2 regions of the Pseudoalteromonas sp. S4492 genome follow, and region 2 is predicted to be linked to the other one. Evidence: predicted binding sites of a transcription regulator. Region 2 holds the regulator's gene; the other holds the start of a gene.
The links. Region 2 encodes FliA, which starts transcription of late flagellar genes. Its sites were predicted from a motif close to CTAAAGNTNNNNNNNNNNNNGCCGATA; they were not measured.
Positions count from the first base shown of each region.

Region 1: the regulator FliA is predicted to act here: its motif matches at 3,247-3,273, upstream of pomA (flagellar motor protein PomA).

Region 1 covers NZ_PNCP01000005.1:72,767-81,078, forward strand. Annotated here, with positions in the region: gene dxs (1-deoxy-D-xylulose-5-phosphate synthase) at 1-1,840, opposite strand, end outside; gene ispA ((2E,6E)-farnesyl diphosphate synthase) at 1,930-2,817, opposite strand; gene xseB (exodeoxyribonuclease VII small subunit) at 2,822-3,064, opposite strand; gene pomA (flagellar motor protein PomA) at 3,337-4,104, shown strand; gene CWC28_RS02400 (flagellar motor protein MotB) at 4,108-5,031, shown strand; gene CWC28_RS02405 (hypothetical protein) at 5,161-5,637, shown strand; gene CWC28_RS02410 (DNA topoisomerase III) at 5,704-7,614, shown strand; gene CWC28_RS02415 (M20 metallopeptidase family protein) at 7,616-8,312, opposite strand, start outside.
Region 2 covers NZ_PNCP01000004.1:76,186-84,497, reverse strand. Annotated here, with positions in the region: gene CWC28_RS01070 (flagellar motor protein MotB) at 1-264, opposite strand, end outside; gene CWC28_RS01065 (flagellar motor protein) at 271-1,035, opposite strand; gene CWC28_RS01060 (protein-glutamate methylesterase/protein-glutamine glutaminase) at 1,028-2,191, opposite strand; gene CWC28_RS01055 (chemotaxis protein CheA) at 2,255-4,552, opposite strand; gene CWC28_RS01050 (protein phosphatase CheZ) at 4,568-5,335, opposite strand; gene cheY (chemotaxis response regulator CheY) at 5,353-5,736, opposite strand; gene CWC28_RS01040 (RNA polymerase sigma factor FliA) at 5,777-6,487, opposite strand; gene CWC28_RS01035 (MinD/ParA family ATP-binding protein) at 6,514-7,374, opposite strand; gene flhF (flagellar biosynthesis GTPase FlhF) at 7,367-8,312, opposite strand, start outside.

The sequences.
Region 1 (8,312 bases), on a different contig from region 2:
GAGTTAAGATACCATTTGCATCTAGGCCCATTTCGGCATGCATTTCATCTTGCGTACCATGCTTAATGAATTCATCTGGAATACCTAAGTTCAAGATAGTCACATTTGCTTTAATTGCAGCTAAGTATTCATTCACAGCAGAACCTGCACCGCCAGCAATGGCGTTGTCTTCTAAGGTAACAATCACATCATGGTTATTAAGTAACTCACTAATAGCATCAGTATCAAGCGGTTTGATAAAGCGCATATCAATGACTGTTGCGTTAAGCGCTTCTGCAGCTACTTTGGCGTTCTCTAAAAGCGTACCGAACGACAAGATGGCCACTTTGCTACCTTGTTTGATACTACGCGCTTTACCAATTTCAATCGCACTCATGGTTGATTCAACCTCACACGTGCCTGCACTACCACGCGGGTAACGAACAGCGACAGGTTGATTGCATTGGTAACCAGTATAAAGCATTTGACGGCACTCGTTCGTGTCGCTTGGTGCCATGATAACCATATTAGGAATACAGCGCATAAAGCTTAAGTCATAAGCACCTTGGTGAGTTTCACCATCTGCACCAACAATACCAGCACGGTCAATAGCAAATAAAACAGGTAAGTTTTGTAATGCTACATCGTGGATAAGTTGATCGTACGCACGTTGTAAAAAGCTTGAATAAATAGCAACAACAGGCTTCAAACCTTCACATGCAAAGCCAGCAGCAAGCGTTACAGCATGTTGCTCTGCAATCGCCACATCAAAGTATTGAGCTGGATACTCTTTTGAAAAACGTACCATGCCTGAGCCTTCACGCATCGCTGGGGTAATTGCCATTAGCTTGTCGTCTTGTGCTGCCATATCACATAACCAGTCACCAAACACATTTGAGAATGTGGCAGCGCCTGGTTTTGATTTTGGTAATTTTGACATGCTCGGATCAAATTTTGGTACACCATGGTAACCAATTGGATCCGCTTCAGCAGGCTTATAACCTTTACCTTTTTGCGTTTTAATATGCAGTAACTGCGGGCCTTTAAGGTTACGCATATTACGTAAGGTATCAACCAACATATTTACATCATGACCATCAATTGGGCCGATGTAGTTTAGGCCTAATTCTTCAAAGAACGTGCCTGGAATGACCATACCTTTTAAGTGTTCTTCCATGCGGCTAGCAAGTTCTTTCACTGGCGGTAAACCTGAAAGCAGCTTTTTACTGCCTTCACGAATATTGGTGTAGAAACTACCAGATAAAATACGAGCAAAGTGATTATTTAGTGCACCTACGTTTTCTGAAATCGACATTTCATTATCGTTTAAGATAATTAACACGTTAGGGTTTACATCACCCATGTGATTCATTGCTTCAAATGCCATACCCGCCGTAATCGCACCATCGCCAATAACCGCTACAGTTTTACGATCTTTACCTTCTTTTTCAGCGGCAATGGCCATGCCTAAGGCTGCTGAAATTGAGGTGCTCGAATGGCCAACACTGAAAGTGTCGTAAGGGCTTTCTTCACGGAATGGGAAAGGGTGCAAACCGTCTTTTTGACGGATAGTATGCATTTGGTCACGGCGACCCGTTAAGATTTTGTGCGGGTATGCTTGATGACCCACATCCCATACTAAACGATCTTCAGGAGTGTTATAAACATAATGCAGCGCAACTGTTAGTTCAACAGTGCCTAAACCTGATGCTAAATGACCACTACTTTGCGAAACCGAGTTAAGTAGGTATTCGCGTAACTCTTTACTAAACGCAGGTAACTTGTCTTGCGCTAAATCACGCAGTTGTGCTGGTTCGTCAACCAAACTTAATAATGGATACTTGCTACTATCAAGTGTCATGATTTTTTATACATCCTTCGCTAACCAGAGTGCATTATAGCCCATTGCTGCTCTGATTTTTTAGTTATTTTGTCTTTCTTTTGTAGGCATTAATAATTACGTTCAACGATATAGCTAGCAAGGCTCGCCAGTTCGCTGGTGTCGTAATCAATTGCCTCAAGAGCTTGATGAGCTTGAGCCAGTAAATCTTGTGCTTTTTGCTTTGCGCCAGCCATACCTAATAAAGCAGGGTAAGTTGCTTTATTAGCTGCAATATCTGAACCTTGTGGTTTACCCAATGTTTCAGTATCAGCTTCTACATCAAGGATATCGTCTTGTACCTGAAAAGCCAGTCCTATTGCTTGGCCAAATAGGTTTAATTGCGCGAGGGTATGTTCATCGCAATTTTTAGCACACAACGCACCAAGTGTAATTGCACAATTAAGTAATGCGCCTGTTTTTAGCTGGTGAATGCGCTCCAGCTGTTCAACAGTAATTTGTTTATCGGTCGCTTCGATATCCAGTGCTTGTCCACCTACCATACCCTCAATACCTGAGGCTTTGCTTAACGAGGCTATCATTTTTACTTGTTGCGTAGCTGAAACTGCAAATTGATGGTTGGCGATTAAATCAAATGCCAGTGTTTGTAATGCATCTCCGGCAAGTATGGCTTGCGCTTCCCCGTAAACAATATGACAGGTAGGACGGCCACGTCTTAAGTCATCATCATCCATGGCAGGTAGGTCATCATGGACTAATGAGTAGCTATGAATACACTCAATAGCAGCGGCAAGAATATCAAGATCGGCTTTGTCTGCGCCCATCATTCGGCCAGTTGCATAAACAAGGTAGGGACGTAAGCGCTTACCACCATTTAAAACACCATAATGCGTGGCTTCTTTGATGGTTTTTTCGGTATTAAGTGGTCGTTCGAAATAGCGATTTAAATGTGCTTCAACGTCTTCTCGAGCGCGTTGTAGTTGTTCTTTTAATTGCACTTAATTAGTCCAGGTTTGAATCAAAATTGCTAAGAGGCGCTTGGCTATCGTTGCCCATTAAAATGGCAACCTTTTGTTCGGCTTGTTGTAACTTACCAGATGAAGCATTCGCCAGCGCAATGCCGCGTTCAAACTGTTTTAGTGACTGCTCTAGCGACAGTTCACCTTGCTCCATTTGTGCAACAATTTGAGATAATTCATCCAGTGCTTCTTCAAAGCTTAAGTTTTCTGGTTTCTTTGTTGCCATTGTGGCCTCGATAGCTGTTAGAAAGTGAGGCCAATTTTAGGGGGAATGCTAAACTAGGTCAAAGAATGATGTGTTTTTTTACGCATAATCCATTTTCAATATGCTATTTTTACGGTTTTAGATACAGCTTAAACTTGTAGCTTAAAAATCTTACATTAAAATAAAATTAATTCATTTAATGATTTAAGTATTTCAATTGCTTGCCGATAAGCAGTTAATAATAAAAATTTGATGCCTATGGGTGTCGTGTAATTGTTCCTCTGGAGGGGTATGTGGATTTAGCAACCATAATAGGTATTCTTGGTGCCATAGGCTTAATTGCTATGTCGATGGTGTTAAGTAGTGACGGCCAAGTTGCAATGTTTTACAACACGCCTTCGGTGGTCATTGTATTTGGTGGTTCGATTTTTATCGTATTATCGAATTTCACTATGGGGCAATTTTTGGGCATTGGTAAGGTCGCTGCGAAAGCCTTTATGTTCAAAATTGAATCGCCAGAAGAATTAATCGAAAAAGCAGTAGAATTAGCTGACTCAGCACGTAAAGGTGGTTTCTTAGCATTAGAAGAAGCCGAAATCCCTAACGGCTTTATGCGTAAAGGGGTTGATATGTTAGTGGATGGTCATGATGCTGATGTGGTACGAGCTACACTGCAAAAAGATATTTCCCTTACTGCTACTCGCCATGAAATTGGTGCAGGCTTATTTAAGTCCCTCGCCGATATCGCTCCAGCGATGGGGATGATCGGTACACTGATCGGTCTGGTTGCTATGTTGTCAAACATGGATGACCCTAAAGCAATCGGTCCTGCAATGGCGGTTGCTCTTTTAACAACACTTTATGGTGCTTTCTTAGCAAACGTTGTTGCTATTCCTATTCAGGTAAAACTAGAGCTGCGTAAAGATGAGGAAGCGCTTAACCAACGCTTAATTCTTGATGCAGTACTGGGTATTCAAGATGGCCAAAACCCGAAAGTGATTGAAGGTATCTTGAAAAACTACTTGGCTGAATCAAAACGTAAAGTTGATACCGAGGAGTAGGGGATGTCTGATCAAGAGTGCAAATGCCCACCACCAGGCTTACCTGCTTGGATGGGAACTTTCGCAGATTTAATGTCACTATTAATGTGTTTCTTTGTACTCTTACTTGCCTTCTCTGAAATGGATGTACTGAAGTTCAAGCAAATTGCCGGCTCTATGAAGTTTGCTTTCGGTGTACAAAATAAAATAGAAGTAAAAGATATTCCTAAAGGAACCTCAGTCATTGCCATGGAGTTCACGCCTGGTAAGCCTGAACCCACTCCAATTGAAACGATTCAACAACAAACCGTAGAAATGACGCAGCAAATGCTTGAGTTTCAGGCCGGCGACGAAAGCTCTGCCGGTGGTCGTCAAGAGCAACGCGGTAACAAGCGTGGTGGTGAGTCACAAAGTACGGCTCAGCAACAAGCCTTGGAACAGTCAATTTCTGCGGCTGATCAAGAACAAACAAATGAACTTGTGAAGAAAATTGCCCAGCAGCTAGAACAGCAAATAATGGATGGGGCAATTGAGCTTGAGTCATTAGGCCAACAAATTATTATTCGCATTCGAGAAAATGGTTCATTCCCGTCTGGCAGTGCGTTTTTACAGCCAAAATTTAAACCGATTATTCGAGATATCGCCACGCTGTTAAAAGATGTGCCGGGCGAAATTACCGTGTCAGGGCATACTGATGATTTCCAAGTATCGAATGAGCTTTATACGAATAACTGGGATTTATCATCAAAACGCGCAGTGGCAGTCGCCAGTGAAATGGAAAAAGCACCAGGCTTTGATAAGTCACGAATGGTCGTGGTAGGGCATGCTGAAACAAGGCCCCTTGTACCGAATGTGACCGATGAAGATCGTAAACGAAATCGCCGTGTTGAAATCTCTATCATGCAAGGCAAAGCACACGAATCTGACCCTATTGATGTAAGGCCGTAAATCAATTAAAGTGAAACTTCATTAACACATGTAATGGAGTATAAAAATGAAAAAAGTTGATAAATATAGCTACATGCCAGGCAATGGTGATGGCGGTGATGATGATAAAACTGATTAAGACGCTTTATTGTGCCTGATTGGTTTGAACAAATTAGAGTTATTTTGAGCAATAGCTGGGTGTTCATTTTGAGCCCAGCTATTATTATTTTTTATCTTCGTAAAGACTGGCCTGCATTTTACTTTGCTGTTATCACAGCCGCTTTCTTCCTATACGGGACTCTTATTTATTCTGCTTTAAAAGCATTTGATGACATTTATATCTGGCGCTATGTCGTTTGGGCTTTTAATGATATTGCTTGGATGGCTGTCATTGCTTACTTAGGTATTAAAGATAAAGTTTACTTATGGCAAAGTGCTTTGGGGCAACTTGTTGTTATAATGGCGCCCATTTTGCAATTGTTTCGTTTAGTTGACCGCCATCTGTGGGATTTGTCATACAGCACTTACATGTATAAGACCCTGCTACCGCTAATCAATATTGGGACTGTGGTCGTCTGCTATCTACCCCTCATTTACCTTTTTACTCGACGTAGCCCGCAGACGTAAGTCATTCCTTAGTTAAAATTCTTGTGCTAGACTACTGTTTATAAAAACAGTATTTAGTGTTGCGTTATGAAACTTTACATTGCCGAAAAACCGTCCTTGGCGCGAGCCATTGCAGATGCATTGCCTAAACCACAAAAAAAACAGGATGGTTATATAGAGCTTGCTAATGGTGATTGTGTTTCTTGGTGTATTGGTCATTTGCTTGAACAAGCAGAGCCAGATGATTACGATGCAAGTTTTAAAAAGTGGCGATTTGAGCACTTACCTATCGTGCCAGAACAATGGCAATTAAAACCTAAAGCAAAAACACGCAAACAACTTACTGTATTAAAAAAGCTAATTAAGCAGGCAAACATAATTGTTCATGCTGGCGACCCTGATCGCGAAGGCCAGTTATTGGTTGATGAGGTAATTGAACAGGTCAAATTAAGCCAAGCTAAGAAACAGCAAATTCAACGACTATTAATCAGCGACTTAAACTTAAGTGCGGTGAAAAAAGCACTGAATAACTTAAAGTCGAATCGCGATTTTATTCCCTTGAGCGTATCAGCCTTAGCTCGCTCACGTGCCGATTGGTTATTTGGCATGAATTTAACTCGCGCTTATACGCTTGCTGGGCAAAAAGCTGGATTTGGTAATGTGTTATCTGTTGGGCGTGTACAAACGCCTATCTTAGGTTTAGTCGTTAATCGTGATAATGAAATCGCTAATTTTGTAGCAAAACCTTTTTACGAAGTTTTAGCACACCTTGAAACAGAGCAGCAGCAAACATTTTCTGCTAAGTGGCAACCAAGTAAAGCTTGCGAACCTTATCAAGATGAAGAGGGTAGAGTATTGCATAGAGGGCTTGCTGAAAATGTTGTATCACGAATAACTAATCAGCCAGCTAAAGTAGCTGAGCTTGAGCAAAAGCAAAAAAAGCAACAAGCCCCGCTACCTTATAATTTATCCGCTTTACAAATTGATGCGGCAAAAGCATTTTCAATGCCAGCGCAAAAGGTGCTCGATACCTGTCAAAGTTTATATGAACGTCATAAGTTAATTACGTATCCTCGTTCAGATAATCGCTATTTACCAAAAGAGCATCATAAAGATGCAGCTAAAATTATTGCTGCTATTGCGAATAATGAAGGGCAAGCAAGTGAAGCTTGCAAGCAAGCCGATATGAGTAAGCGGAGTAAATGTTTTAATGATAGTAAGGTTGCAGCTCACCACGCCATTGTTCCTACCGAAAAACAACTTCGCTCAGCCTCATTAAATAGTGATGAACAAAAAATCTATCGGTTGATCTGCCGTCATTATTTAATTCAGTTTTATCCAGACTATCTATTTAACGAAACCAAAGTAACGGTCGAAATTGCGGGTGGGCTTTTTAAAGCAGCGGCTAAGCAAGATGTTAGCTTAGGCTTCAAAGCATTAATGGGCAAAACCGAATTAAAAGATGAGCAGACCTTACCGCCACTTGAAAAAGGTCAGCAGCTGCATTGTAATCAAGGTGAAGTGGTAGATAAAATGACAACACCGCCAGCACACTTTACTGATGCTACCTTATTAAGTGCTATGACAGGTATCAGCCGCTATGTGAAAGACCCTGAAATTAAAAAGATCCTCAAAGAAACTGATGGCTTAGGCACTGAGGCTACACGGGCAGGTATTCTTGAACTTTTATTCAAACGCCGCTTTTTAGAGCGTCAGGGTAAAAACATTCTAGCTACCGCAACAGGTAAAGCTCTCATAAGTACATTACCAGAGCAGCTTGCTAGCCCTGACTTAACAGCTAAGTGGGAAGCGTCGTTAGGGAATATAGCTGAGCAACATATGAGTTATCAGCAGTTTTTAACGCCATTACTAGCAGAGCTGCATGCTTTAGTTGAGCAAGCAAAGCAGTGCGACAGTCAAGTATTCGCCCAATTACCAAAAACGCCGCAAAAGCGACGTTTTAAAAGAAAAGCTAAGCCTAGAGCCAAGTCAGCCTAAACTACTTTTTGTTGAATAGGGCAACCGCGGCGTTACTCATCGCTGTAATGCCAGTAGGAAGCGCCTTCTTGTAATCAGGCGCAAACTTACTTGAGTGTAATGAAGGTAATGTTGCGCCAGATTGCATTGCTGCATCATATTGACTCGGTTCAACACCACCTAACCAAAACAAAGTAATTGGTACGTGCTGCTCTGTACGACCATAAAGACCAAAGTCTTCACCTGCCATGACAGCTTCAGTTTCAAGTACATTCTCTTCACCAATAGCGTTAGCAATTGCTGAACGCACTAGGTTGGTTTGAGCTGGATTATTATAAGTTGAAGGAATTGATTCGTCTTCATGTACATAGACTTCAGGCGCTAAGCTTTCATCAAGGCCAGCACTTAATGCTATGCCTTTAGAAATTCGTTTAATCGCCGCGATTTGTTGTAAACGAACTTCAGGGTTATAACTGCGCAGTGTCAGTTGTAGTTTTACTTCATCTGAAATGACATTGTGTTTAGAGCCACCATGAATTGAGCCAACAGTAATAACAGACGGTTCTAATGGTGACAATTCACGGCTCGTAATTGTTTGTAGTGCTAATACAATGCGCGAAGCAATCACAACAGGGTCTATTGTTGTATGAGGATAGGCACCGTGACCGCCTTTACCCTTTACAGTAATATCAACAGAGTCAACACTTGCCATCGTATAT
Region 2 (8,312 bases):
ATCGTTCTCGGTGCTGACTCTGTCAGTTAATATGCCCGTGCCATTAACGCCTGTGCCCACCTGCTGTTGCTGACGAGCAGACTTTTCAAACACCTGTTCAAGAGAGTCTGAGAGAATTTGAAAGTCTTCATTCTTACTAATTGCGATTGCATACATGACCACAAAAAAAGCAAACATGATGGTCATGTAATCGGCATAAGAAACTAGCCAGCGTTCGGTGTGTTGGTTTTTTGACGTGTTATGACGCAAGCGACGGCGCATCATGTTAAATTACTCGTCAACTAAGCTTGGACGCTCTACACGATACGCCTCAAGTTTTAGTTCGATATTTAGTGGGCTCTCACCTTGCGAGATAGCAATAATGCCTTCAGCAAGTAATTCATGATACAGCATTTTTTGTTCAATTTGCTGCTTAAGCTTATTCGCCATTGGCAAAAAGAGTAAGTTAGCTAAACCAACACCATAAATGGTGGCGATAAAAGCAGTTGCTACACCCGCACCCAGTTTTTCAGGATCCGTTATAAACTGCATGGCCTGAATCAAACCTAACACGGCCCCTAAAATACCAATTGTTGGACTATAGCCGCCCATTGCTTCATAAACACGACTTACCTCGAGTAAGCGTTCGCGTTCTAGCATTAAATCAATCTCAAGGGTATCTCTGAGTTTTTGTTCATCAATCCCATCAACAAGTAGACTCAAGCCTTTTGCCGCATACGGGTCTGAATGAGATAATGCTTCAGATTCTAGTGCTAAGTAACCTTCTTGACGTGCCTTGTGTGACCAACGCTTCACTTGTTCTATAGCAGCTTCAATATCATGATACGGAGGGAAGAACACCCAATGACTGATCTTAAGCGTTTTGGTAAAGACACTACCAGGAGTCTGTAGCATCACAGCCCCGAGTGTCCCACCTAAAACAATGATCAGCGCCGGACCATTGAATAATGCACTGACAACACCGCCTTCAAGTGCATAACCAAAAGCAATGGCGCCTAAGGCAACGATTAAGCCAAGAAACGAGAGCTTATCCACAGCCAGTCTCTCGAGTTAAGCGCGCTGCAACATCATTGAGTGCGAGGCTTTCGCTCGCTAATCCTGCGTTTGCAACAGCTTGTGGCATACCGTACACCACACTGGTTTTTTCATCTTGCGCCCAAATGGTTGCACCCACTTGCTTGAGCATGCGTGCACCATCACGGCCATCTGCGCCCATACCAGTTAAGACTACCGCCAGCACATCACCGGCAAAGGTTTTTGCGGCACTCGCAAAGGTGACATCGACGCTAGGTTTGTAGGTAATACGCGGGCTGTCATCTTCAAACACACGTAGTGTGCGAGAGCCGCCGCGCCCTTCAATCAGCATTTGTTGACCACCAGGTGCTAAATAAGCTGTCCCTGGCACTAAACGGTCACCATTTTGCGCTTCTTTCACATTGATTTTGCATAGGCCATTAAGCCTTGCAGCAAAGGCTGGCGTAAACGCCGCTGGCATATGCTGAATCAGCAAAATAGGGTGTGGGAAGTTAGCTGGCAACTGAGTCAAAATTGTTTGCAGTGCCACAGGCCCACCAGTTGAAGTACCAATCGCAACCAACTGATATTTTTTACCGGAGGCACGCATACTACTCACTGATGAAGACGATCCAGCAGATGAACTAGCAGGCGCTGTCGCAGTACGACTAAAGCTACGATCAGGCTGAACAATACCGCTGCTGGTCGTTGTGCTACGAGTTGGCGCAGATGTCGGTGTTGTTCTGGTCACTGGCGCTGGACGCGTAAAGCGAGAAAGTCGACGACGACCAATTTCTTTTACTTTATTTTGTAAAAGCGCAATTGCATCTTCATTATTGCGGGCAATATCTTCGAATTTTTTCGGTAAAAAATCTAACGCCCCAGCATCCAGTGCATCTAGGGTTGCTGTTGCGCCATCACGGGTGAGTGATGAAAACATTAAGATAGGAGTCGGTGTTGCTGCCATTATTTCTTTCACGGCACTAATGCCATCAAGAACTGGCATTTCAACATCCATAGTAATTACATCAGGTCTTAATTCACGGGCTTTATCTACCGCTTCACGACCATTTACGGCAAAACCAATTACCTGAATATTGCTGTCTTGCTCTAAAATTTCGCTCACTCTACGGCGAAAAAAGCTTGAATCATCAACAACTAATACTTTGACTGCCATTGGCACTCTCTTGTTTTATTTCATTGAAAGTGCAGCTTGAGCGCTGCACTTTACTATTTATTATTAGCCAACGTAGTGCTTCAGCATGCTAGGTACGTCTAAAATAAGTGCGATACCCCCATCAGACGTGATGGTTGCACCAGCCATACCCGGTGTGCCTTGCAATAATGCATCAAGAGGTTTAATTACCACCTCTTCTTGACCAATTAACGAGTCAACCACAAAGCCCACTTGTTTAGTGCCTATTTGAACAATAACCACGTGACCTTCTGCTTTGCGCTCTTGGCGGTTGGCTCCTTTTACTAACCAATGTTGTAAGTAGAAAAGCGGTATCGCTTTTTCACGTACAATAATTGTCAGCTGACCATCCACTACGTTTGTTTTCGTTAAATCAAGATGGAATATTTCGCTTACACCAGCAAGTGGTAAAGCAAATGTTTGCTCACCAACAATAACCATTAAGGTTGGTAGAATCGCAAGCGTCAACGGCACCTTGATTTCAAGTGCAGTCCCTACACCTAATTCAGACTGAATATTAACTGAGCCGTTTAATTGGGTGATTTTAGTTTTCACTACATCCATACCCACGCCACGGCCTGAAATATCAGAGATTTCTTCTTTCGTTGAGAAACCTGGCGCAAAAATTAGATTATATGCTTCTGTATCTGATAAACGGCTTGCTTGGTCATGGTCGATAACACCTTTGGTGATCGCAATTTTCTTCAGTTTCTCTGCATCCATACCCGCACCATCATCGCGGATAGTAAGTAGGATGTGGTCACCTTCTTGCGAAGCCGACAGGGTTACAGTACCTGTACGCGGCTTGCCTGCTGCTTCACGCACATCAGGCATTTCAATACCATGGTCAACCGAGTTACGCACTAAGTGCACTAAAGGATCGGCCAGAGCTTCTACTAAGTTTTTATCTAAATCGGTTTCTTCACCAACTAATTGTAAGTTGATGTCTTTTCTTAAGCTACGCGCTAAGTCACGAACAACGCGTGGAAAACGACCAAAGACTTTCTTGATTGGCTGCATGCGGGTTTTCATAACCGCACCTTGCAAGTCAGCTGTCACCACATCTAGATTAGAAATAGCTTTACCCATTGACTCGCTGTTGCTGTTATTAGCAAGGCTTACCAAACGGTTACGAACCAATACTAACTCACCCACCATATTCATGATTTCATCAAGGCGTTTTGTATCAACACGTACGGTTGTTTCAGCCTGTGGTGGTGGCGCTTTCTTTGGCGCTGCTGCAGCGACGGGAGCTTTTTCCGGTGCTTTTGCTGGAGCTGGCGCTGGTTTACTTGCTGCTGGTGCAGGTTGAGCCGCAGGTTTTGAAGCTGCTGGTTGAGCTGGTTTTGCAGGCTCCACTTTAGGCGTTTCTGGCGCTTTTTCTGGCGCAGCCGTTTCTAAAGACTGTGGCGCACTGCCTTTCCCATGTAATTCGTCAAGTAAGGCTTCAAACTCGTCATCGCTAATTTCATCGTCTGAACCACTACTTGTTGCTTCTGCAGCAGGTGTTGGTGCAACAGGTTCAGCAGCTTTAACAGGTTCTGACTGAGCAACTTTATCTTGTTTTACTTCACCGAAATTGCCAACGCCGTGTAACTCATCTAATAAGCTGTCAAATTCGTCATCAGTGATGTCGTCACTGTCGCTACTAATTACATCTGGCGTGGTTGAAGCAGGACCTTGCCCCTTGCCATGAAGCTCATCAAGTAGGCTTTCAAATTCATCTTCGGTGATTTCGTCAATGTTCTGTGATTCAGGCTTGCTATCTGCAAGACCACCGCCATCAAACAACATGTCGAAAGCAAATGGGTCATCTTCATCAATATTATCTGTCGCGATATCAGCTGTAACGTCAGGCGTATCGACAACTGGCTCTTCAATAACAGGCTCTTCAGGTGCAACTGCAACATCGCCTGCTACAGAAATATCTTCACCAGCGAGCTCTTCTGCTGTAGGTGGCTGGCTTAATTTATGAAGAACATCTAATAGGGCTTGATCTGCGGGCTCTGGTTGTTCGCGATTTTGAATCGTAGCGAACATTTCATTGATAGTGTCGAGGGCCTGTAGGATTACATCCATCAGCTCAGGTGTAACTGTACGCACACCTTGACGTAATAAATCGAAAACATTCTCTGCACCATGACACGCATCAACAAGCTCTGTCATGCTCAAGAAACCTGCACCACCTTTTACAGTGTGAAAGCCTCTAAAAATGGCGTTTAAAAGATCTTTGTCTTCTGGGTTATTTTCAAGCTCGACTAATTGCTCTGACAAAAGCTCTAAGATTTCCCCTGCTTCAACAAGGAAATCCTGTAATATATCTTCATCGACTTCAAAGCTCATGCAGCTACTCTCCTCTTAGAAGCCCAGACTTGATAATAGGTCATCGACTTCATCTTGTCCTGAGACAACATCATCGCGAGACTCACTATCAATAATCGGCCCTTCAGGACCTGCTAGTGTATCACTGGTCGCAGGTGCTTTTTCTATGGCCTGTTTTTCTTGTTGTTGATGACCATCTTCTTGACTGCCAAACACAGTTAAGAGATTAATTAAACTGTCTTCTACTTCACGCACTAATTCGATAACTCGGCGGATAACCTGCCCCGTTAAGTCTTGATAGTCCTGAGCCATCAACACATTAGTCATCAAACCTTGTAATTCGTCGGTTTTGGTGTGCGAGTTATTCATGAACTTATCTAAGCTATGACATAACGATTTAAATTCACCGAGTTCAATTTCTCGGCTCATTAAACGATCCCAAGTGGGTTTTATTGTTGCGATTTCATCAGCAAGTTGTTGTGCAATCGGTAAACTTGCTTCAACCGCATCCATGGTTTTATTTGCGGCGCTTTCTGTCATTTCCATAACATAATTTAAGCGCTGCTTAGCGTCTGGGATCGCTTCGGTAGTTAAATCGGCGAGACGAGTATCTAAGTCAAAGTTTTTTAACGCTTCATGAAGCTGACGCGTCAATTTACCGACTTCAGCAAACAACTCTGATTGTTCTTTTGATGCAGCTTCAAGAATCAGCTTATCGGCTTTTTCTTGTTCACCATTTTCAAGATACTCAACAAGTTGACGAGCTTGCTCTAAACTTATTTGAGGCGCAGCAAGTGCTGACATAAGCCTCTCCCCTTAGATTAACCTAAACGTTCGAACACTTTTTCCAATTTGGTTTTAAGTGTCGCAGCAGTGAATGGTTTAACGATATAGCCATTAACACCTGCTTGAGCAGCAGCAACAATTTGTTCTTTTTTCGCTTCAGCTGTCACCATTAATACAGGAATATGCTTAAGGCTATCATCAGCACGAATTGCGCGTAACAAATCAATACCTTGCATACCAGGCATGTTCCAATCTGTTACAACAAAATCAAATTCTTGATTTTGTAGCATTGGTAATGCTGTTGAACCGTCGTCAGCTTCCTGCACATTGGTAAAACCTAAATCCCTTAATAGATTTTTAATGATACGTCTCATTGTAGAAAAATCATCAACAACAAGAATTTTCATGTTTTTATCCAAAACATCCTCCGGTGAGGTTTGAACCTTTATTTACTTACTACTAATTAATCCAGTCATTGATTTTTGCTTTGAGCTTAATCATCGCCTGACCATGTATTTGACTCACACGCGACTCGCTAACATCGAGTATGTGTCCTATTTCTTTTAAGTTCATTTCGTCGTTGTAGTACAAAGACAAAACAAGAGCATCTCTTTCTGGTAACGATTGGATTGCCGTTAATAGAGACAGGTTAAACCGCTCATTTTTAACGTTATTAAACGGTTTGTCTAGTCCTAAATCCTGACCTACTGGTGTGATGACGTCTTCATCTACGCCTAAGTCTTCTATACCTAATACTTTACTCGAATTTACATCATGTAGAATATGATGGTACTCATCCAGTGTAATATCAAGTTTTTCAGCTACTTCAGTGTCTTTTGGTTCACGATTTAGCGTACTTTCTAATTCAGATATGGTTTCAGCCACAAGGCGGGCATTGCGGTGAACTGAGCGTGGCGCCCAATCACCTCTACGAATTTCGTCTAACATCGCACCACGAATACGAATACCTGCGAAAGTTTCGAAGCTTGCACCTTTGCTAGCATCAAAGTTTTTTGACGCTTCAATCAGGCCAATCATACCTGATTGAATTAAATCATCGAGTTGCACACTGGCAGGTAAACGAGCAATTAGATGGCACGCCACTTTTTTAACTAAAGAGGCATGTTTTTCAACAATCGCATTCAGATTCTGTGCTGATTGATATCCCATCGCTTTATTCACCGATGTTGTCATAGTTAGCCGTTTACTAGTTTTTCAATAAAAAATTCTAAATGGCCAGACGGTTGATTAGGGATCGGCCACTTAACTGCTTTTGTTGCTAATGTTTTGAACGCTACCGCTGCCGGTGAGTTCGGGAATAATTCAACAATCACTTTTTGACGACGCGTTGATTTACGCATGTTCTCGTCATAAGGAATGGTTGCTACTAACTCCATTGAAACATCTAAAAAACGATCCGTTACTTTTGAAAGTTTAGCAAATAATTCTTGCCCTTCACGCATACTGCGCACCATATTGGCAACAATTTTAAATTTGTATACGCCATGCTCACGGCTCAGGACTTTAATAAGTGCGTAAGCATCGGTAATTGAGGTAGGTTCATCACATACAACCACAACAACATCTTGGGCTGCACGAGAAAAGCTTAATACCATGTCAGAAATACCCGCAGCGGTATCGACAATTAAAATATCAAACTCGGTGTTTAACTCGCTAAAAGCGCGAATAAGGCCTGCATGCTCTGAAGGTGTTAATTCCACCATGCTTTGTGAGCCAGACGTTGCTGGTACAATTTTAATGCCTGCAGGGCCTTCAACAAGTATTTCATCAAGCTCACACTCGCCTGATAAAACATGAGATAAGTTACGTTCAACACGAAGGCCAAGCATTACGTCACAGTTTGCCAGACCTAAATCGGCATCTAATACTAATACACGATTACCTAGCTGACCTAATGCGATTGCGGTATTGAGTGAAACGTTGGTTTTACCCACACCACCTTTACCGCCAGTAACAGCGATAACTTTAACGCCACTATTATTATTTTGATTCATTTTGCGCAGGCCGCTTGCTTGATCTAATACTGTGTTAATCATACATCCCTACTGTGTTCGACGCTACTGCTTGACGTCTTGAATGTTGTGCTTTTGCTCGTTTTAAATACAATTGTTCAGCTTTTTTCACTAGTTTTTCAGCATTCGCTACGCGAATATCCTCAGGAACGCGCTGACCGTTAGTAAGATACCCTATTGGCAGACGATTTTGAATCGCTATGCTAATAATCTCACCTAAACTTAAAGATTCATCCAATTTAGTGAAGATACAGCCACTTAGGTGAACCTTTTTAAAGTGTCTTACGGTTTCTTGCAAGACATTAATCTGTGCTGTTGCACTTAATACTAAATAACTACGAATATCAACACGCTGATTACGCATTAGGGTGTTTAATTGCTCAGTTAAACGTAAGTCGCGTTGGCTCATACCCGCTGTGTCTATTAATACTAGACGCTTATTACGTAAATGGTATAACACTTCTGCTAATTCATTCGCATCTTTTACTTGCTTTACGCCACAGCCAATAATACGACCATAAGTCGCCAATTGTTCGTAGGCACCAATTCTGTAAGTATCAGTAGTGATCAACGCCACTTTATCGGCGCCATATTTTTGCGCACCTAATGCAGCTAGTTTTGCAACTGTAGTAGTTTTACCAACGCCTGTTGGTCCCACTAACGCAAATACACCGCCTTGACGCAATATTTCGTTATTCGTTGTATGCATTTGGTTTTCAACCATTTGCAGTAATGCTTGCCATGCTTGTTGGCGAGATACATCGTCAGGAATGAAACACGCCATTTGCTCTGCTACATCACGCTCAATGCCCATACCAGCTAAGCGGTCAATCATACACGCACGAGTCGGATCGCGACGGGCCATGTCTTGTTGCATTAAGCCAGAAACTTGGTGTTCAAGTAATTGACGGATCGCGTTCATTTCTTCGCGCATGGTCGTCATTTCTGACTGATTAGCTGGC